DNA from 2 places in the Paenibacillus sp. FSL K6-2393 genome. Region 2 is predicted to be linked to the other one. Evidence: riboswitches for the same ligand, from Rfam matches in the RefSeq annotation. Region 2 holds a riboswitch; the other holds the start of a gene.

Region 1 (10,131 bases), on a different contig from region 2:
CGTCTGCGAACCAGCTTCAGTCCCGCCTGACGAATTCGTGACTCCAGATCGTCCAGATCAGTGGTTACGGTGGATACGGTCACTTTCAGATCCGAAGCCAAGGCGAGTAACTTTACAGGCTCCGGTTCATCCAGCAGGATGCAAAGCATGAAGAGCTTACGCTCTTCCGGCGTAAACTCTACATATTCTTTACCCTCTAGTTGCTGGCGCAATACAGCCAGATCATCGGAACCGGCATCGATTCGGATACCGGTTCCTGATTTTTTTTCCAGCCTCATGCCCAAAGGTTCAAGCCATTGTTCAATCATTTGCAGCTCCCGGTGAACTGTTCGGGTACTGACCTTTACTTCAACGGCGATTTCGCCGGCAGTGACTTCATGTGGATGCTCCAGCAGAAACTCCACGATTTCACGTTGTCTTTTGGTAATACTCATATCTCAGCCTCCGGCTCAGGGAAAACAAATGCGTGCAATTACTTTAGACGTTCAACGAGCGCATCGTATTCCGGGCTTTTTAGGAAGTTGTCGATGGATATATGTTCTGCGTTCGGCGCAACGGAGCGGGCACGATCGGTTAATATTTGTTGTGTGATGACCACATCTGCATCCGGCGGGATATCACTGATAGCCGTATTGGTCACCGTAACGTCAATCCCCTCTGCCTTCATCTTCTTGCGTAGAATGGAAGCACCCATGGCACTCGACCCCATCCCTGCATCACAGGAGAAGACAATTTTCTTCACGTCTGTTTTGACTGTAGAAGAAGCCATATCTGCGGCTCTGTCTGCTTCACGATGATTAGCCGTAATGCCAGCGTTTGGCACGGTTCCTTGACTCTTCATGTCTTTCATCCGACTGGATGCGGACTCCAGATCTTCGTCCTTTTGTTTACCCGTTTTCAGCAACACTGCTGCTACCAGGAAGGAAACGACGGCTGCTACAAGCACCCCTGCAAGCATTGGCAGGTATCCACCTTTTGGTGTTAAGAGGAAATACGCGATAATACTACCCGGTGATGGTGCTGAAACAAGTCCTGCTCCGGTGAGCATAAATGTTAATGTACCTGCGACGCCACCCGCAATTGCGGCAAGAATCAGAATTGGTCTCATCAAAATGTAAGGGAAGTAGATCTCATGAATTCCCCCGAAGAAATGAATGATAACGGCACCTGGTGCAGAAGATTTGGCCATTCCACGTCCGAAGAAACAGTAAGCAAGCAAGATACCAAGTCCCGGACCCGGGTTCGATTCAAGCATGTATAATACGGATTGCCCTAATTCTCTCGCTTGATCTGTTGCAATTGGTGTTAGAATCCCGTGGTTGATTGCATTGTTCAGGAACAATACTTTACCTGGTTCAATGATTAGGTTGACCAGCGGCAGCAAACCAAGATTCATTAAGCCTTGTACCCCGGCAGATAATACTTTGCTAATTGCTTCTACAGCAGGCCCGATGCCCAGTAGCGCAAAAATCCCCAAGATCCCGCCAATAATACCGGCTGAGAAGTTGTTAACCAGCATTTCAAATCCGGCTCTAACTTTACCTTCGATCGATTTATCAAACTTTTTGATGATCCATGCTGCCAGTGGTCCGGCAATCATGGCACCTAGAAACATCGGGATATCACTACCCACGATGACCCCAATGGTCATAATGGCACCCACGACACCACCACGCTGACCATGCACCATCGTACCCCCGGTGTAACCGATTAACAGTGGCAGCAAATATTTGATCATCGGATCGACTAGCTGTGCCAGTGTCTCGTTAGGGAACCAGCCTGTTGGAATGAACATGGCCGTAATTAATCCCCAGGCGATGAACGCTCCCATATTCGGCATGACCATACCACTCAGGAAACGGCCAAAACGCTGCACACCTACCCGTAGCCCACCTTTGGAATTGGACGATTGGTCCAAATTACTCATTGTATTATCCTCCTTGGATCAAGTGATTATGATTTATGAAAGGGGTATCATTTCTCCCCTGCTGTAATCCTAAGCGAGAATGCTCTCCTGTTCAATGAAATGAAAGCGTACTTTCGTCATGAACAATGATGACAACATTAGGTTATGTAATCGTTTTAATCGATGCATAATGGCTGAACCCATTGGTACACAAGGTTTTTCTTGCCTATGACTTTTATCATTTCCAGAGTCATTTTCTAACCTATAGCTTGGTCCAATCAGATGATTTACATCCACAATCTGCTCAAATCTACATTCAAAACCATTCTTGGAAAGCACAAAAAACCTGTGCAAGCATCCGGCTCACACAGGTCGAAACAATATGAAACTCATTTCATTCGCTTATAAAATATATGTTAATAAGTACAAGTTCGTTGATACTATTCTTCCGTATGTTTACGATACGCGTCTGCATTCATCAATGTAGACAATGCTGCTGTCAGATCTCCCTCAACACGAATCTCAATCATCCAACCTTCCTCGTAAGGAGAGCTGTTCACAAGTTCAGGGGAGTCCTGCAACGAATCATTGACTGCAATAATTGAACCTGTGACGGGAGAGAACAAGTCGGAAACCGTTTTGACCGATTCAATCGTTCCAATGCTGTCCTCTGCTTTTACATTGGTTTCAAGGTCAGGCAATTCCACAAACACAATGTCACCCAGCTGATGCTGCGCGAACTCGGTAATGCCAATACGTACAGTATCCTCCCCTACGGTTTGCACCCATTCGTGCTCTTCACTGTACAGGAAATCACTTTTCAATTCGCTCATCGATATCCGCCTCGCTTTTCATTAAATGAGTGCATGCGTTCTTTGACCTTAACCTTTTTCCCAGAACATAGCGTATGATATTTTTGATTCAAATGTCAAGATACCTCACAATTTATTTATTGATCACCTCTAAATCCTGTAACCCGATTACACTCTTTCTTCATATACTGGTGAATATTAGAATAGTAAGCGCAGTCTTTTTAAATACACGAACAATAACATTGAAACCAAATTAAATATTCGGTTTTTAATTATAATCTATGACATCGTTCTTGACATCGGTAGTGGATTCACGTTTTAATGAGAGGAGTAAATGTGTTTATTGGACTATGTTATACCCGCGGATGAATGTAAAGGGAGAGATTACCCGTGACACCCGATTCGGGATGTACATGAGGTAACGCCGAAGGAGTAAACCACCGATAAGCGGGGGTGAATCTCTCAGGCAAAAGGACTTTTACGGGACGCAACTCTGGAGAGCATCTATTCGCCCTGTGCGGGCGTTATGATCACCCAAGGGGAAACCTGCTGCACAACGCAGCGGGGTAACTCTCAGGTACAAGGGACAGAGCCTTAGAATACAGCGTGCTACTTGGCATGCCGATTCTTTGGCCTGTCCTTTTCCTTTTTCCCAAAAAACGAAAAACAGGATGTAGAACGGCGCTGTCATAGCTGCCTTAACATACTTATCTACGAAAAATCTCTGCTGAAAAATGTAAAAATACCCTGGTTCATTGATCCACGATTGTATATCCGGCCGGTTGACGGCCCATGACGAGGTGATTTGATGTCCGATTTGCTTAGAACACCACTCTTCCCACTGTATCAGCAATACGAAGGCGTACGGTGCATTGATTTTGGAGGCTGGGAGCTTCCAGTGCAATTTAGCGGAATCCAGAAAGAACATGAAGCGGTGCGTGAGCGTGCTGGACTATTTGATGTATCCCATATGGGTGAATTCACCGTACAGGGTGAGCAGGCTGAAGTTTTTTTGCAACAAATGACGACCAATGATGTGACCACGCTCGTTCCGGGTCAAGCCCAGTACACCCTGATGTGTTATCCAGATGGCGGTGTGGTAGATGATCTGCTCGTGTATAAGCTGGAAGATCAGCATTACATGCTCGTTGTTAATGCCTCCAACATCGACAAGGATTGGGCGTGGCTGCAAGAGCACTTGATCCCTGGCGTAAGCATGACTAACGATTCTGAGCAGACGGCGCTGCTCGCCTTGCAAGGTCCACTGGCTGTAGATATTATCGGGAAAGTTACAGATACGGATGTATCCTCGATTGAGCCTTTCCGTTTTGTACAGCAGGCAGAGGTATGCGGCGTTAAATTACTGTTGTCCCGTACAGGTTATACCGGTGAGGACGGCTTTGAACTATATGTACCTGCGGACCATGCTGCTGCGGTGTGGAATGGATTAATGCAAGCCGGAGAAGGTCACGGACTCGTACCAACCGGACTTGGTGCCCGGGATACACTGCGCTTTGAAGCAAGGCTCCCCCTGTATGGACAGGAATTGTCGGCAACCATCTCTCCGCTCGAAGCTGGCGTTGGCATGTTTGTGAAGCTGAATGCCGGACCTTTTATCGGATACGAAGCCTTGTTACAGCAAAAAACTGACGGGCCTGCCCGCAAACTGGTCGGCATCGAAGTGCTGGAGCGTGGTATTCCCCGCCCCCACTATCCGATTTACGCCGAAGGCGTACAGATTGGTGAAGTAACAACAGGCACGCAATCACCTACATTGAAGCGTAATCTGGGGCTTGCTCTCATCGACAGTAAATACGCTGCGCTGGGAACCCCGCTTGAGATTGAGATCCGCGGCAAGAAACTAAAAGCCGAGGTCGTGAAGACCCCTTTTCATAAACGGACACGTACGTCGAAGACACCTACTCAAGGAGCTGATCAAGCATGAGCAAGCACCGTTACATTCCCATGACTGAGCAAGATCAGAGCGCCATGCTCGCAACCATCGGTGTGGATACGCTGGAGGAACTGTTTCAGGACATTCCGCAGGAGATTCGTTATCAGGGCGAGCTGCCCGTATCCTCCAAACTTGATGAATATGCGCTGACACGTCATATGTCCAAACAAGCCGGCGCTAACGCCAATTTCGAAACACACGCCAGCTTCCTCGGCGCTGGCATATATGATCATCATGTTCCTTCCGTCATCAATCATGTCATTTCCCGTTCCGAGTTTTACACTGCCTACACACCTTATCAGCCTGAGATCAGCCAAGGTGAACTACAGGCCATTTTCGAATTTCAATCCTACATCTGTGAATTAACCGGTATGGCTGTAGCCAATGCCAGTATGTATGACGGCGCAACTGCCTTTGCAGAAGCAGGTAATCTGGCCGCAGCGGCAACTCGTCGCAAACAGCTCATCGTATCCCGTACCGTTCATCCGGAAGCCCGTCAGGTATTGCAGGCATATGCGCACGGATTAAGTCTGGAGATTGTCGAGATTGGTTATAAGGATGGCGTCACTGATTGGGATGCCCTGCAAGCCGCCATATCGGACGATACCGCTGCTGTCATGATCCAGAGTCCGAACTTCTTTGGTGCTGTAGAAAATGTAAAACAGGCTGCCGACCTCGTGCATGCGCACAAGGGCCTGCTCGTTGTAAGTGCCAACCCGCTATCGCTGGGTCTGCTGGAAGCCCCAGGCAAGCTGGGTGCCGACATCGTTGTAGGTGATGCGCAGCCCCTCGGCATCGCCGCTTCACTCGGCGGCCCGACATGCGGATATTTCGCCGTATCCCAGCCTCATATGCGCCGAATTCCTGGCCGAATTGTAGGCCAGACCACCGATCGCAACGGCAAGCGTGGTTTTGTACTCACACTGCAAGCACGTGAACAGCACATCCGCCGCGAAAAGGCGACATCCAACATCTGTTCCAACCAGGCTTTGCTTGCACTCAGCGCATCTGTGTACATGTCCATCATGGGTAAACAGGGCATGATCGATGTCGCGGATCTGAATTTGCAAAAGAGTCATTACACCCTGAATACATTAACTGCGATTCCTGGAGTTAGCCTTACTTTTAATGCACCAACATTTAATGAATTCGTGATTAATCTTCCTGAAGGAACAGACGTGGATGCTCTTCAGTTGAAACTGCTGGATGCAGGCTTTATTGGTGGCTACGAACTCGGACGTGATTATCCGGAGCTTACCGGACATATGCTGATTGCTGTTACCGAACGGCGCACTAAGGAAGAGATTGACGAATTCGCACGAGCATTGGAGGGATCGCTGTGACTCAGGAAACGACGACGACAACGACAACATCGCTACAAGGACAATCGGAAACGGGTACCTCTGTCTCCACTTCGGTTCAACCTGAGACGGATACAACATTTAGTGCACAGACCTTATCTCCTGCTCCGGAACAATCATTGATTTTTGAACTCAGCAGCCCTGGACGTGTCGCTTATTCCTTGCCAGAATGTGACGTTCCTCGTCAGGCTGCCGATACGTTGATTCCCCGGGAAATGCTCCGTTCGGAAGCAGCAGCACTGCCGGAAGTGTTTGAGGTAGATGTTATTCGACACTATACCGCTCTGTCCCGCCGCAACTTCGGGGTAGATAACGGATTTTATCCACTGGGCTCTTGTACAATGAAATACAATCCGAAGATCAATGAGGATGTTGCCCGTTACAATGGATTCGCCAAAATCCATCCGTACCAGCACGAATCCAGCATTCAAGGTGCACTTGAACTGTTATATACGTTGCAAAACGACCTTGCAGGTTTGACAGGTATGGATGCTGTGACTCTGCAACCAGCTGCGGGTGCCCATGGAGAATGGACTGGACTTATGATGATTCGTGCCTACCACGAAGGTCGTGGCGAACAACGTACCAAAGTCATCGTGCCCGATTCTTCGCATGGTACCAACCCGGCAAGTGCAACCGTTGCAGGATTTGAAACTGTGACGATTCCATCCCGAGCAGACGGACTGGTCGATCTGGATGCACTCCGTGCAGCAGTCGGTTCGGATACGGCAGCATTGATGCTGACAAACCCGAATACACTTGGTTTGTTCGAGAAAGACATTCAGGAGATTGCATCCATCGTACATCAGGCTGGTGGCTTGTTATACTACGATGGCGCAAACTCCAATGCCATTATGGGCATTACCCGTCCGGGTGATATGGGCTTTGACGTGGTGCACCTGAACTTGCACAAAACGATGAGCACGCCTCATGGCGGTGGTGGACCTGGTGCCGGACCAGTCGGTGTGAAGAGCCGCTTGATCCCGTTCCTGCCTAAACCGATGGTGATCAAGAATGCTGATGGTGTATATTCACTGGACCGTGAAGGAGATCAATCCATTGGCCGGGTCAAAGCGTACTACGGCAACTTCGGTATTTTGGTACGCGCCTATGCTTATATTCGCACCTATGGACCGGAAGGGTTACGCCGTGTCTCTGAATGTGCGGTACTGAATGCCAACTATATGATGGCCCGTCTTGCACCTTACTACGAAATTCCGTATCCGGGTGTATGCAAACATGAATTTGTCATGTCTGGTCGGGGTTTGAAGCAATATGGTGTGCGCACACTGGATGTTGCCAAACGATTGCTTGATTTTGGATATCACCCGCCTACCGTGTACTTCCCGCTCAACGTGGAGGAATGCATCATGATCGAGCCGACCGAAACCGAAAGTAAAGAAACGTTGGATGGATTCATTGATACGATGATACGGATTGCCAAAGAAGCGGAAGAGAAACCAGAATTGGTACTCAACGCACCTTACGGAACACCGGTCACTCGTCTTGATGAGACCACCGCTGCCCGCAAACCTGTATTGAACTGCGCTTGCAGTTAATCAAATCATTGTTAACACAAAAAGCTCTTGCTGATGTTCCAATCAGCAAGAGCTTTTTATGTTGCCTTCCCGGTCTACTTATGCCACTCTTACAGCTCACCATCCTCCTGCTAGAGGGTGTCTCAAACGCAGGCAAGTTATGCTCCGATGTATACCAGTGTCCGAATCACATTGTCCTGTTTATAACAAAAAAAGCCGATATCCACAATGAATCGCGGATACCGGCAAAATCGCTGCATCAATGCAGCTCATTATCGGAAAAAGAAAAACCTCAAATCCGGAGGAAACCCCGGCAAAATTACGCTTTAATGCTTTGAACCAATTCAACGACTTGTTCAGCCGTTTGCATATCCAGAGCTTTAGCAGCCAGTTCCTGCATATCCGCACGGGACAGCTTGGTGATCTGACTACGAGCTGGCAGGATGGAGGTTGCGCTCATGCTGAACTCATCCAATCCAAGACCAAGCAGCAATGGAATTGCTGTTTCGTCTCCTGCCATCTCACCACACATGCCAACCCATTTGCCTTCACGATGCGCTGCATCGATAACCATTTTAACCAAACGCAAAATGGCTGGGTTGTAAGGTTGGTACAGATACGCTACTCTTTCGTTCATACGGTCAGCAGCCATTGTGTATTGAATCAGATCGTTGGTTCCGATACTGAAGAAATCCACTTCTTTGGCAAACTGATCCGCCAGAACTGCAGTTGAAGGAATTTCGACCATGATTCCGAGTTGAATGCTGTCAGAAACAGCAATACCTTCAGCAACCAGCTTCTCTTTCTCTTCGAACAAGACAGCTTTTGCTTCACGGAATTCACCGAGTGTTGCGATCATTGGGAACATGACACGCAGGTTTCCATGTACGCTTGCACGCAGCAATGCACGCAATTGTGTACGGAAGATATCCAAACGGTCCAGACACAGACGAACTGCGCGGAAGCCGAGGAATGGATTCATTTCTTTTGGCAGATCCAGGTATGGAAGCTCTTTGTCTCCACCGATGTCGAGTGTACGAACAACGACAGGTTTGCCTTCCATTTTTTCCAGTACCGCTTTGTAAGCATTATACTGAATGTCTTCAGAAGGAAGCTTGTCTCTGCCCATGTACAGGAACTCGGTACGGTACAGGCCTACAGCCTCGCCGCCATTCTCCAGAACACCCGTTACATCATTTGGTGTACCAATGTTGGCTGCAAGTTCAACATGAACGTTGTCCACCGTTACCGTTGGCTCATCACGAAGTTTTCTCCACTCTGCACGTTGTGCATCATACTGTTCCTGTTTGGCACGGTATTCAGCAATAACTTCATCAGTAGGGTTAACCAGTACGTGACCATCCAGACCGTCAACAATGATCATATCGCCTTGTTTCGCTTGAGCCAAGATGTCCTTGGTTCCAACAACAGCCGGAATTTCAAGAGAGCGAGCCATAATAGCCGAGTGAGAAGTACGTCCACCAATGTTAGTTGCAAAACCTTTAACAAATTGGCGGTTCAATTGAGCCGTGTCGGAAGGTGTTAGATCCTCCGCAAGCACAATCACTTCTTCATTGATCTCAGCCGGACTCATGAAGTCGATACCAAGCAAGTGATTTAGCACACGTTTGGTAACGTCACGCATATCTGCTGCACGTTCCTGCAGGTATGCACTCTTCATGTTCTCGAACATGGAGATAAATTGCGATGCCGTTTCGTTCAAAGCAAATTCTGCATTGATCATGTCATCTGCAATTCTAGCTTTAACCGGATCAATCAGTTCCGGGTCATTCAGAATGAGCAAATGCGAAGCAAAAATCTCAGCTTTTTTCTCGCCAAGCTCTTGTAAAGTACGCTCTTTGATCGCCTCAAGCTCAGCCTGGGATTTACCCAGAGCTGAGTCGAGTTTCGCGATCTCTGCGTCAACGTCGTTGATTTGGCGTTTTTCTACAGAGTAGTCAGGATGCTCCAAGATAAACGCCTTGGCGATAGCAATACCCGCCGAAGCCGCGATCCCGGAGACATTAAGCATTAATTTCGCCCAACCCTTCGTTAACCATAACGTCAGTCAAAGCTTGAAGAGCTTCAGCTTCGCCTTCGCCTTCAACGATGATGCTGATGGTGTCGCCTTGTTCCAATCCGAGGGAAAGAACACCCAGGATGGATTTCAAAGTTACTTTTTTACCGTTAGCTTCTGCAAAGGATTCTGCACCTTTGAATTTGTTTGCTGTATTAACCAGGGCTGTCGCCGGACGTGCGTGGATACCATCTTCGTCTGTAATTCTGAATGTTTGTTGCATTACAATCATCTCACTTTCAGTAGTTTGGTTTAGGCATTGCATATATTTACACTTGCTTGCCATCGTCGTAACACTTCTTATTTTATCTCAATGATTGGCTGTTCGCCAACTTTCAGCACTCCACTCTTCTTCAGAGTTACTGTGGAGCCCTCTGGCAGGTTGGTGAAAATAACTGGTGAAATGATCGAAGGAGCGTTTGCTTTGACATACTCCAGATCCACTTCCATAATCGGCTGACCTGCCGATACCAGATCACCTTC
Region 2 (10,131 bases):
AAAGAAGTGGCAGCAGGGGCGTCCGCCGTGCTTGTCATTCTCGTGCTGGCGTTCAATCTAAGTGCACGCTGGATCGGTCGGGTTGTATTCCGCCGCATGACAGCTTCGAAATAAGGAGGAACCAACATGGCCATACCTTTTGGTACGGAACAGTTAAGCATATATTATGGACATTTCCAGGCAGTCAAGCAGATTAGCCTGACGTTTCCTGAAGCAAGCGTAACGGCTCTTATTGGGCCGTCTGGGTGTGGTAAATCCACGTTCCTCCGGTCGCTGAACCGGATGAACGACGAGATTGCCGGTTCCCGTACAGAGGGACATATCTGGATGGACGGTAACGATCTGAATGAGCCTGGAACCGATGTAATCAAGCTTCGCCAGAAGATTGGCATGGTGTGGCAGAAGCCGAATCCTTTTCATAAGTCCATCTACAACAATATCGCGTTTGGCCCCCGCTACCGCGGTACGAAGAGTAAGAAGGCACTGGATGAAATTGTGGAAAAAAGCTTGCGTCGTGCTGCGCTCTGGGACGAAGTGAAAGACAGGCTGAACGAGTCAGCTCTGTCTCTCTCGGGTGGACAACAGCAGCGTCTGTGTATCGCCCGCGCCCTGTCTGTTGATCCGCAGATTCTGCTGCTCGACGAGCCTGCATCTGCACTTGACCCGGTATCTACGGGTAAAGTTGAAGAGTTGATTACCGAGCTCAAGAAGGAGCTGCGGATTGTTATTGTTACCCATAACATGCAGCAGGCGGCGCGCATCTCGGATTATACAGCTTATTTCTATCTGGGAAGCATGGTTGAGCACGGGGATACAGAGCATATTTTCACGAACCCGGACAATCGTCTGACGCAAGAATACATTATGGGTCGTTTCGGTTAATTGGATCATGGAGTGTAACATAGAGCAATAGACAGAGAGATTAAGAAATAATAGAGACAAAAGAAAGCACAATGCCTGGACGGTTGTTCGGGGGTTGTGCTTTTTTAATTTATAATTTTAGTGGGATTTTCTGTATGCGGGATAAACATTATGCTACGATATTTAGTGTGAAGAGAACGTTTACATGACTTCGAAGGAGATGTTGATAATCACTACGAATCAGATGTCTTACGACCATATGGCAGCTCAGATTATACAGAACTACACTATTGAGAAACCTGTCGTTTCATATATTCGCCACAATGAGAATCTGACATATCATGTCGTCGATGAAGCAAGCGGGAAGAAGTATCTGTTACGTATCCATCAAGCCGCATATACAAGTATGACAGGCATTCAGCATACGCTTCCTGCGCTGAAGGCAGAGATGAACCTGCTTCATGAGTTAAATGCAACGACGGAATTGCGCGTGCAGCATCCGGTACGGAATGTATCGGGAGACTGGGTCACGGTATGGAAAAGTGAAGCGGGTAAAGAAATCTGCTGTACAGTACTGGAGTGGATTGAGGGAAGGGACATCCAGCAGGGAGAACGCCTGACAACAGAGCAGATCTATGATCTTGGGGCACAACTGCAGATGCTTCATCAATATGGGCGTGAGCAGAATCAGACAGATCGAACAAAGGTGCGGCCGGCATATGGCAACATCCATGAGAACTTGGTCATGCTAGGGCAGCTAGAGGAAGGCGTCCGACTGGGGATTTTTACAACGGAAGACTTCGACCTGCTTCGTGAGACGTTTGAGAACATTAATGAACAGTTAGAAACATACCCGCAGCACGCAGGAACATGGGGGATCATTCATGGGGATATTACTCGCAACAATCTGCTGATAACGGATCAGGGCATATCTATGATTGATTTTTGTCTATACGGGTATGGGTACTATCTTTTTGATGCTGGAGGAGCAGCACTTATGTTCAACCGGGAGGAACGAGATATATTCTTATCCGGTTATACCAAACAGATCGCACCACTGACGGATCGTGATATCCGATTAATGGAAGGATTCATGTTGATTTTTACACTGGGTTATTATGCCTTTCAGATGGCGAATGAGTCGAGGCACGAATGGATGAAAGATCGCATGCCGAAGCTATGCAGCAAGTATTGCAGACCTTATGTACAGAACGAGAGCATATTTTATGAACTGTGATTTATAATCCAGATGTGCAGACTCGGATGGGTTAGTGAGCAGTGTGGATCAAAGATTATGGTTGCCTGAATACCCGAACGGTTTCATGGACAATATCATAAATAATAGTAAGCACATCATTGATTGAAGTAGAACGAAATGAGCTGTTTAAAAGATCTTTTTAACGTATTAATGTAATGAAAGCTGACAAAATATTCTGGTTATCATCGCTTCAATAGGAAATGAAGGAAATACACCCAAAGAAATCGTTAAGTTTGTTGACACTGATCTTCCGGTCGATTAATCTTAATGAAGAAGAAATTAATGACTTCCATGACTGTTCTGACATAAGCTCAGAATGGTTCCATATAGCGGATGATAACGAGCGGGAGAGACCTGGGTTAGCCGAGCACAATGGCTAGTATTCAGGCACCGAAGGAGCAAGCTGCTGCGCACCCGGCGCAGTGGTTAATCTCTCAGGTAAATGTACCATCGTTGGACGCAACTCTGGAGAGTGCGCGAACTGCGCCACCCAAGGGGTATATGATCAGTGGGACCGGTGAACTTGTCTGTAATCGCAGGCAATGCACCTTGTCGTGAGACACTGCTGATCGTGAAACTCTCAGGTATCGAGGACAGAGAGAGGGCCTGAGGCCTTCTTCTGTCCTTTTTTGATGTCATCATTCAGTAAATAAGGAACAATATGGATTAGATTCTGGATGGAAATGACGAATACAATTGGAGGGTTATAAAGTGCGATTTAAAGATGTTTTCTCAATTATTGGTCCGTCCATGACAGGGCCTTCAAGTTCACATACAGCTGGAGCGGCAAGGTTAGGGAGAATTGCTCGTCAGTGGCTTGGATGTACGCCAGAACGTGCCCGGCTGACGTTATATGGTTCATTCGCTGACACGTATCAGGGGCACGGAACAGATCTGGCACTGATCGGCGGTCTTTTGGACTATGTCACAGACGATCCACGTATCCCGGATGCAGAGCAATACGCAGAGGAAGCAGGCATGGAGGTTGAGTTTTATACAAGTGGCCTGCCTGCTCCTCATCCAAATACGGTCAAAATTGAGTTATGGCATGGAGAACGTGCCTGCTCCTTAATCGGTGCATCCATTGGTGGTGGCAGTGTATCGGTGCATGCGATGAATGATTTTCGTGTTCAGATTAGTGGTGAGTTTCCAACACTTGTTCTGCGACATGCGGACAAAGCAGGGGTGCTTGCATCTGTAACGTCCACGATCAGTTCATCCGGGGTTAACATCGGGTATATGCAGGTGGACCGGAAAGCCCGTGATGGCGAAGCGCTTACCGCGATGGAAATGGATGGTGTGCCTAATCCCGATATGCTCAGGCGTCTAAGGGAGCTGGACCATGTGCTGGACATTCGTGTTATCGATTTGAAGAGAGGAGTTGATTCGGATGCGGTTTAAACATTTGCACGAACTGAATACGATCTGTACAGCAGAATCCAAAACCATTGCTCAGCTGATGATCGAGGAGCAGGTTCAGGAGACCAATACACCGGAAGCGGATGTTGTGAAACAGATGTCTGAATATTATCAGGTGATGAAGGAAGCGGTACGCAAAGGGTTAACGGAAGATACGACATCACGCAGTGGGTTAACGGGTGGAGACGGTAAAAAAATGGCCGAGTACATTCGCAAGGGTGAGACTTGCTCAGGAGATGCTTCCGCACTTGCCATGGCGTATGCCCTGTGTGTATCTGAAGTGAATGCCTCCATGGGTCGGATCGTGGCAACACCAACAGCCGGTTCCTGCGGCATCATCCCCGGTGTTTTTATTAGCTCACAGGAGCGTTTTGGCTGGACGGACGAACATTTGGTGAACGGGTTGTTCTGTGCGGGAGCGATTGGTTATGTTATTGCCAACAATTCATTTATCTCCGGGGCCGAGGGTGGCTGTCAGGCGGAAGTGGGTTCCGCGATCGGCATGGCTGCGGGTGCCATGGTTGAACTGCGTGGAGGTACACCGGAACAGGTCGTTCATGCCGTTGGTTTGGCGTTAAAAAATACACTGGGCCTTATCTGCGATCCGGTCGCAGGCCTTGTTGAAATCCCGTGCATCGTCCGTAATGGACTGGGTGCGGTTACGGCGCTGGCTGCGGCTGACATGGCCCTGGCCGGAGTGCGTAGTGCCATTCCGTCAGACGAAGTCATCGACGTCATGCTGGAAGTAGGCAGTGCGATGCCGAGCCGCCATCGGGAGACAGCCCAGGGCGGACTGGCCCAGACACCAACCGGCCGCAAAATGATGCAAAAGCTGGCTAAACCAAAGGCAAAGCGTGCCGAGCCTGAGCAGGAGTCGAAGCCAGCGGATTCTGACACAACTACAAGTGGGGTGGACAATGCTCAAGTGGACAAGGATACTCAGGTTTAAGCTGAACCGGGACCACCGATATATAAATCAGTGACATTATTATGTATAACGGCGAATACAAAAATACAAAAACAAGCGTCCGCGAACCCGAATCCGGGTTATGCAGGACGCTTGTTTTATGCTGCCAGATGAAGCGAAGTTAGGATACTTATATCAGATGAATGTGTATTATGACTCTAGTTCTGGCTCACAGCCGTACTCAGTACGGCATATCCATACGCAGGCAGTTCAATGGCGAGTACGCCATCTTCCTTGGCGGTACGATGGTTTCCGCCGAATAACTCGGTCCATTCTTCGTCACCGGCCTCCAGCTCGACAATAGCCGTCTCTTCTGATCGATTGAACAGAACCAGAATGCGTTCCTCCTCATTTTGCCGCTCAAATACCAGTTGGCTGCCATCGGGACGAGCCTGCAGGAAACGAACGGTGCCTTCTGCACGCAGGGCAGGATGAGCATGACGCAGGGAGATTAGTTTCTGATAAAAGTCGAGCAGCTCCCGGTCCTGCTTCGCTTCGTCCCATTCCATGCATTTACGGCAGCCCGGATCATGTTCGCCGTCCATGCCAATCTCGTCTCCGTAATAGATGCACGGAGCACCCATGTAACTGAACTGGAATAACGCAGCCAGCTTCATCTTGCGTTGGTCGCCTTCACACAACGTGAGCAGCCGTGGGGTATCGTGGCTGTCCAGCAAGTTGAACGCCACTTCGCTGGCCTGAAGCGGATAACGGGATAACTGTCGTCCGATGGAGTTCGCGAACTGTTCTGCGTGCATTGTATTTTTCACAAAGAAAGCATTTACGGCATCGGTAAACGGATAGTTCATGGACGCATCGAACTGGTCGCCTTGCAGCCAGGCAGAGGACTCATTCCATACTTCGCCCAGAATATAGGCATCCGGATTAGCCGCTTTGACTACACGGCGGAAATCACGCCAGAATGCATCATCCACTTCGTCTGCCACATCCAGCCGCCATCCGTCCGCACCCACTTCCTTGATCCAGTACTCGGCAACCTCCAGCAGATAGGCCTTAACCTCGGCATTCTCCGTATTCAGCTTTGGCATATGCGCTTCGAATCCGAAGGTCTCATACGTAGGAATGCCGTCCTTCACGTCCAGCGGGTATTCATGTACATGGAACCAGTCCTTATATTTGGATTGTTCTCCGTTCTTCTGCACATCCACAAACGGCGCAAATGTCTTCCCGGAATGGTTAAACACAGCATCCAGAAGTACACGAATTCCACGTGCATGGCATAGCTCGACCAGTCGTTTCACGGTATCTGCGTCACCAAAGTGCCGGTCTACCCGCAGGTAGTCCTCAGTATCGTATTTGTGATTGGTGGTGGCTTCGAAGATGGGTGTGAAGTAGATCGCATTAATGCCAAGATCGCTGATGTAATCCAGATGGTCGATCACGCCCTGAAGGTCACCGCCGAAGAAATTGAAAGGTGTTGGCTCGCCACCCCACGGCTCTACCTTTTCCGGACTAATATCCGGGTTGCCGTTGGCGAATCGTTCGGGAAAAATCTGATAGAACACCGCATCCTTAACCCATGCAGGGGGTGTGAATACAGCTCCGGCATGAATATAAGGGAACTGGAACATACGACCCGGATCGTCCGGCTCTTCTTCCTGGAAGTCCGTCTCGGTCATCCAGATCTGTTCTTCGCCGCTTTTGAGCAGAAAAGAGTATTTGAGTCGGTGGTAGGGAGGTTTCACTTCACCCTCGTAGTAATCGAACATGGAGTCAGAGGTGAACTTGGTTAGGGGAACCAGCGCTTTGGTTGCATCCCACGCATATTTATCCCCGGTCAGGGCATGTACCTCGGTCAGGTCATTCTTTTTGGCACGCAAACGCAGATGGATTGTATCTTGGTCATAGGCATAGGCCCAGTTTCGTTTCGGTTGATGATAGATGGCTTCCAGCAGCATAATGAATTTCCTCCCGTCAGGTGTGGATATAGTATGTACTTGGTAGACTTGATTAATATGACATTCCCCACGTTAATGAATACGCTATAATTAGAATGTGTGGTAACGTAAAGGACTTTAACATTGTTTCAACAAGACATGAATCCATATGTTATAGACATCTTTTACCATGATGATGCTCAGATATATCATTAACCCAATGGGGGCAGAAAGGAAACGAATATTCGGATGAAAACCAAACTGTTATATATTGAAGATGATACGGAAATTGCGACTTGGGTCAGAGCCGATCTGGAGGAGCGCGGTTATGAGGTGGTATGGCTCGGCAGTGGTGAAGGTGCAGCGGAGGCTGCTGTCGGTTGCTCACTCATTATTCTGGATGTCATGCTGCCTGGGCTGGATGGATTTACGGTGGGACAGCGACTGAAAAAAGAACATCCCGCCGTGCCCATTGTCATGCTCTCGGCCAGAACGTCCATTGACGACAAGTTGCACGGTCTTGATTTTGCCGATGACTATGTGACCAAACCATTTCACCCCGATGAACTGGCTGCCCGGATTGAAGTACAACTGCGTAAGGCAGGAACGGCGGTATCCACGGATGCTGCCCTGAAGCTGGATCATCTCTCCATCTATGAGAAGGACAACCGGATCGTCAATGAGGAGACGGGAGATGAGATTATTTTATCGGGAAAACAGTTCCACATCTTCGCCTACCTGCTACGACATATGGGCATGATTCGAACCAAAGAGCAGATCTATGAAGCCGTCTGGAACGAGCCCTATCTGGATGGGGACAAGACTTTAATGGTACATATTCGGCATCTACGCGAAAAGCTGGAGCTTGATCCGGCCAATCCTGTAGTTATTCAGACGGTCCGTGGTGTGGGATATCGTGTGAAGAAGCCATGATTCGGTGGTTCAGAGAACGGAAGATCATGAAGGGAGAACGAAGTATGGATCAAAAGCAATCCGGGCGGCGCAAGCTTCGCTTTGGGCGGTCCTTGATGTCCAGATACATCCTACTGATCTTGGCGGCTGTATTATTTGTGCCCGTTGTCCTTCCGATCATATCCGTTATATATATTGTCGTAGTGAATAACACGAATACGAACCGCGACGCGCCTTACGGTGATGTTACCCGGATCAGTAACCTCTGGTCACGTGAAGCGAAGAACCTGGATGGTGCTTCGGATGAAGAGATTAAGGCCCGGTTGGAGCAATTACATGGCTCGTATCCCAAATCTTCCATGTATCGTGTGAATGTGAGCGGTGAGACCCTCTTTATTCTCGGTGGTGAAGATGTAACGCTTCTGAAATCCACGTCGCCGGATGGCAGAACAGACACGACATTGAGATGGTCACTGGATTCCGGGCAAACGACAGAGACTCATATTCCATCCTTATGGAATGTAAACAATACGGTGCAATTCATGAAAGAAGCCTCCTTTCGCGATCCACTGACCGTAGTTGCATATATTGGCGGAGCTGAGCAGGACAAAGGACAGGGATTCATGATCATTGAAGTGCCGCGGTCACTTCTGCAAATGAATCAGAGTAACTGGCCGATGGAACTCTTGTATCTTGGTATCGTAATGACCCTCATCTTTCTGATCTTCATCATTATGTCGATTCTCTTCTTCGCACGCATTCGCAAACGACTTATTCGTTTGCAGACGGCCATGATGACCACAGGCAAGGAAGGCCTCCCGCTTCCGGTAGATATCCGCCGGTCAGACGAGATTGGTCAACTGGAAGAATCCTTCAATCAGATGGTGCATCAACTGTCCGACAGCCGCCACCGTGAACGAGAGGAAGAACAATTGCGCAAACGTCTCATTGCGGGGCTTTCTCACGATCTGCGTACCCCGCTAACGGTGATTCGTGGACATATGCATGCTTTGCACAAGGAAGAGCTGAGCGAGCAAGGTGACCGTTCATTACATCGCATGGAAGCAAAGATGGAGGACCTCGGTGGGCTCATTGACAACATGTTATCCTACAATTTGCTCACGAGTGGGAAGTATACACTGAAGCTGGAAGAGAAAGATATACTGCGGATCGTCAGGGAAACGGCGGCCGCCTGGTACCCGGTCTGGGAGAAAGAGCAATTTGAGATTGATATTGACCTGCCAGAGGAACCATTGATCTGGCATATGGATGAACAGGGCATGCGCCGTATTCTTGATAATTTGTTCCAAAACGTGATCCGTCATGCCGCCAGCGGGAAATATATTGGTATATCAACTCAGGAGATTCAGGGTGAGACGGCCGTCGTTATTCAGGACCGGGGTCCGGGAATGCAACCGAATTCCGACACAAAAGGCACAGGTCTAGGCTTATCCATTGTAGACCTGTTGATTCGTGAGATGGGTCTGCGCAAGCGGGTAGACAGTTCCGATACGGGTGTCCAGACATATATCTACAGTGGTAAGGGAAACAGGGAAACAACAAACCGCTGAAATAGCTTTTTTAAACTAAACTTAAACTGGAGACTACTTTGGTTTTAACCTTGGAAGGTTACGATAGTTCCGAGGTGATCATACAGTGAGTGAAAATATTATTCAAACGGCGAATTTATGGAAAACATACCGGGACCGTGCAGCGGTCCGTGAACTTGATCTGCATATTAAAAAGGGAGATATCTACGGCTTCCTCGGTCCCAACGGTGCCGGCAAAACAACAACGATTCGCATGCTTCTCGGCTTGATTAAACCAACCAAAGGCGTGATCCGTATCTTCGACAAGGATATCCGCAAGGATCGCATGGATATTTTGCGCCGTGTGGGTTCCTTGGTCGAATACCCGTCCTATTACGGACATCTGAACGCAGTAGAGAATCTGGAAACTTTGCGCCGCATCATCAATGTACCAAAATCAAGAATTGCTGAAGTGCTGTCCATTGTAGATCTGACCAAGGATGCCAAACGTTCAGTGAAGGGATATTCCCTTGGGATGAAGCAACGTCTGGGTATTGCCAGCGCTTTGCTGGGTGAACCGGAACTGCTGATTCTGGACGAACCAACGAATGGTCTTGATCCTGCCGGTATTCAGGAGATTCGGGAACTGATCAAACGCATGCCTCTGGAACATGGCATTACCGTTCTGGTTTCCAGCCACTTGCTGAGTGAAGTCGAACAGATGGCAAGTCGCGTTGGTATTATCCGTGAAGGCAAGATGGTGCTTCAGGATACCATCGCAAGTCTGCATAGTCAGACGGGTAGCTCTATCCGGTTAACGGTTTCCGAGCCGGAAGAGGCTATGAAGCTGGCGAGAGAACAGGGACAATTTGGTCAGCAACAAGGTTCTGCGTTAACGTTCCCTTATATGGATAACAGTTCAGTGGCACTGCTTGTGCGCCGATTAATTGAGCAGGATCATGATGTGTATCGTGTAGAGGAACAGCGTCAGTCGCTGGAAGATCTGTTCATGCGGGTCATTGGCGAGGGGGCTTCCATATGACCGGGCGTGCATTATCATCAGACTGGCTCAAGATTCGGGGGAAAGGGATCTGGTTTCTTGTCTTTCTGGCCCCTCTTGGATTAACAGCGATGCAGGCGCTTAATTTTGGCTTACGGCTGGACTATCTGAAAGAGCAGTATGCAGATAACCTGTGGGGCGGATTGCTGGGCAATGTGGTGGTCTTTGTGCCCTTGTCTCTGATGCTGGGAGCAACCATTCTCAGCTCCATGATCGCTAATGTTGAG

What was found. Region 2 has a riboswitch for glycine ahead of sdaAB (L-serine ammonia-lyase, iron-sulfur-dependent subunit beta). Riboswitches for the same ligand answer to the same signal wherever they lie in the genome.
Region 1: linked by a shared signal. The riboswitch ahead of gcvT (glycine cleavage system aminomethyltransferase GcvT) and the one ahead of sdaAB (L-serine ammonia-lyase, iron-sulfur-dependent subunit beta) in region 2 are both predicted to bind glycine.

The regions. Positions count from the first base shown of each region.
Region 1 is NZ_JBBOCU010000001.1:1,592,125-1,602,255, reverse strand. It holds gene MHI14_RS07000 (BglG family transcription antiterminator) at 1-434, opposite strand, end outside; gene MHI14_RS06995 (PTS mannitol transporter subunit IICB) at 473-1,927, opposite strand; gene gcvH (glycine cleavage system protein GcvH) at 2,347-2,739, opposite strand; glycine riboswitch at 3,084-3,206, shown strand; glycine riboswitch at 3,210-3,310, shown strand; gene gcvT (glycine cleavage system aminomethyltransferase GcvT) at 3,527-4,663, shown strand; gene gcvPA (aminomethyl-transferring glycine dehydrogenase subunit GcvPA) at 4,660-6,015, shown strand; gene gcvPB (aminomethyl-transferring glycine dehydrogenase subunit GcvPB) at 6,153-7,592, shown strand; gene ptsP (phosphoenolpyruvate--protein phosphotransferase) at 7,891-9,603, opposite strand; gene MHI14_RS06965 (HPr family phosphocarrier protein) at 9,596-9,871, opposite strand; gene ptsG (glucose-specific PTS transporter subunit IIBC) at 9,949-10,131, opposite strand, start outside.
Region 2 is NZ_JBBOCU010000002.1:520,918-531,048, forward strand. It holds gene pstA (phosphate ABC transporter permease PstA) at 1-114, shown strand, start outside; gene pstB (phosphate ABC transporter ATP-binding protein PstB) at 127-882, shown strand; gene MHI14_RS29565 (phosphotransferase enzyme family protein) at 1,106-2,098, shown strand; glycine riboswitch at 2,454-2,578, shown strand; glycine riboswitch at 2,583-2,718, shown strand; gene sdaAB (L-serine ammonia-lyase, iron-sulfur-dependent subunit beta) at 2,831-3,520, shown strand; gene sdaAA (L-serine ammonia-lyase, iron-sulfur-dependent, subunit alpha) at 3,510-4,487, shown strand; gene MHI14_RS29580 (alpha-glycosidase) at 4,664-6,424, opposite strand; gene MHI14_RS29585 (response regulator transcription factor) at 6,653-7,336, shown strand; gene MHI14_RS29590 (HAMP domain-containing sensor histidine kinase) at 7,381-8,886, shown strand; gene MHI14_RS29595 (ABC transporter ATP-binding protein) at 8,972-9,886, shown strand; gene MHI14_RS29600 (ABC transporter permease) at 9,883-10,131, shown strand, end outside.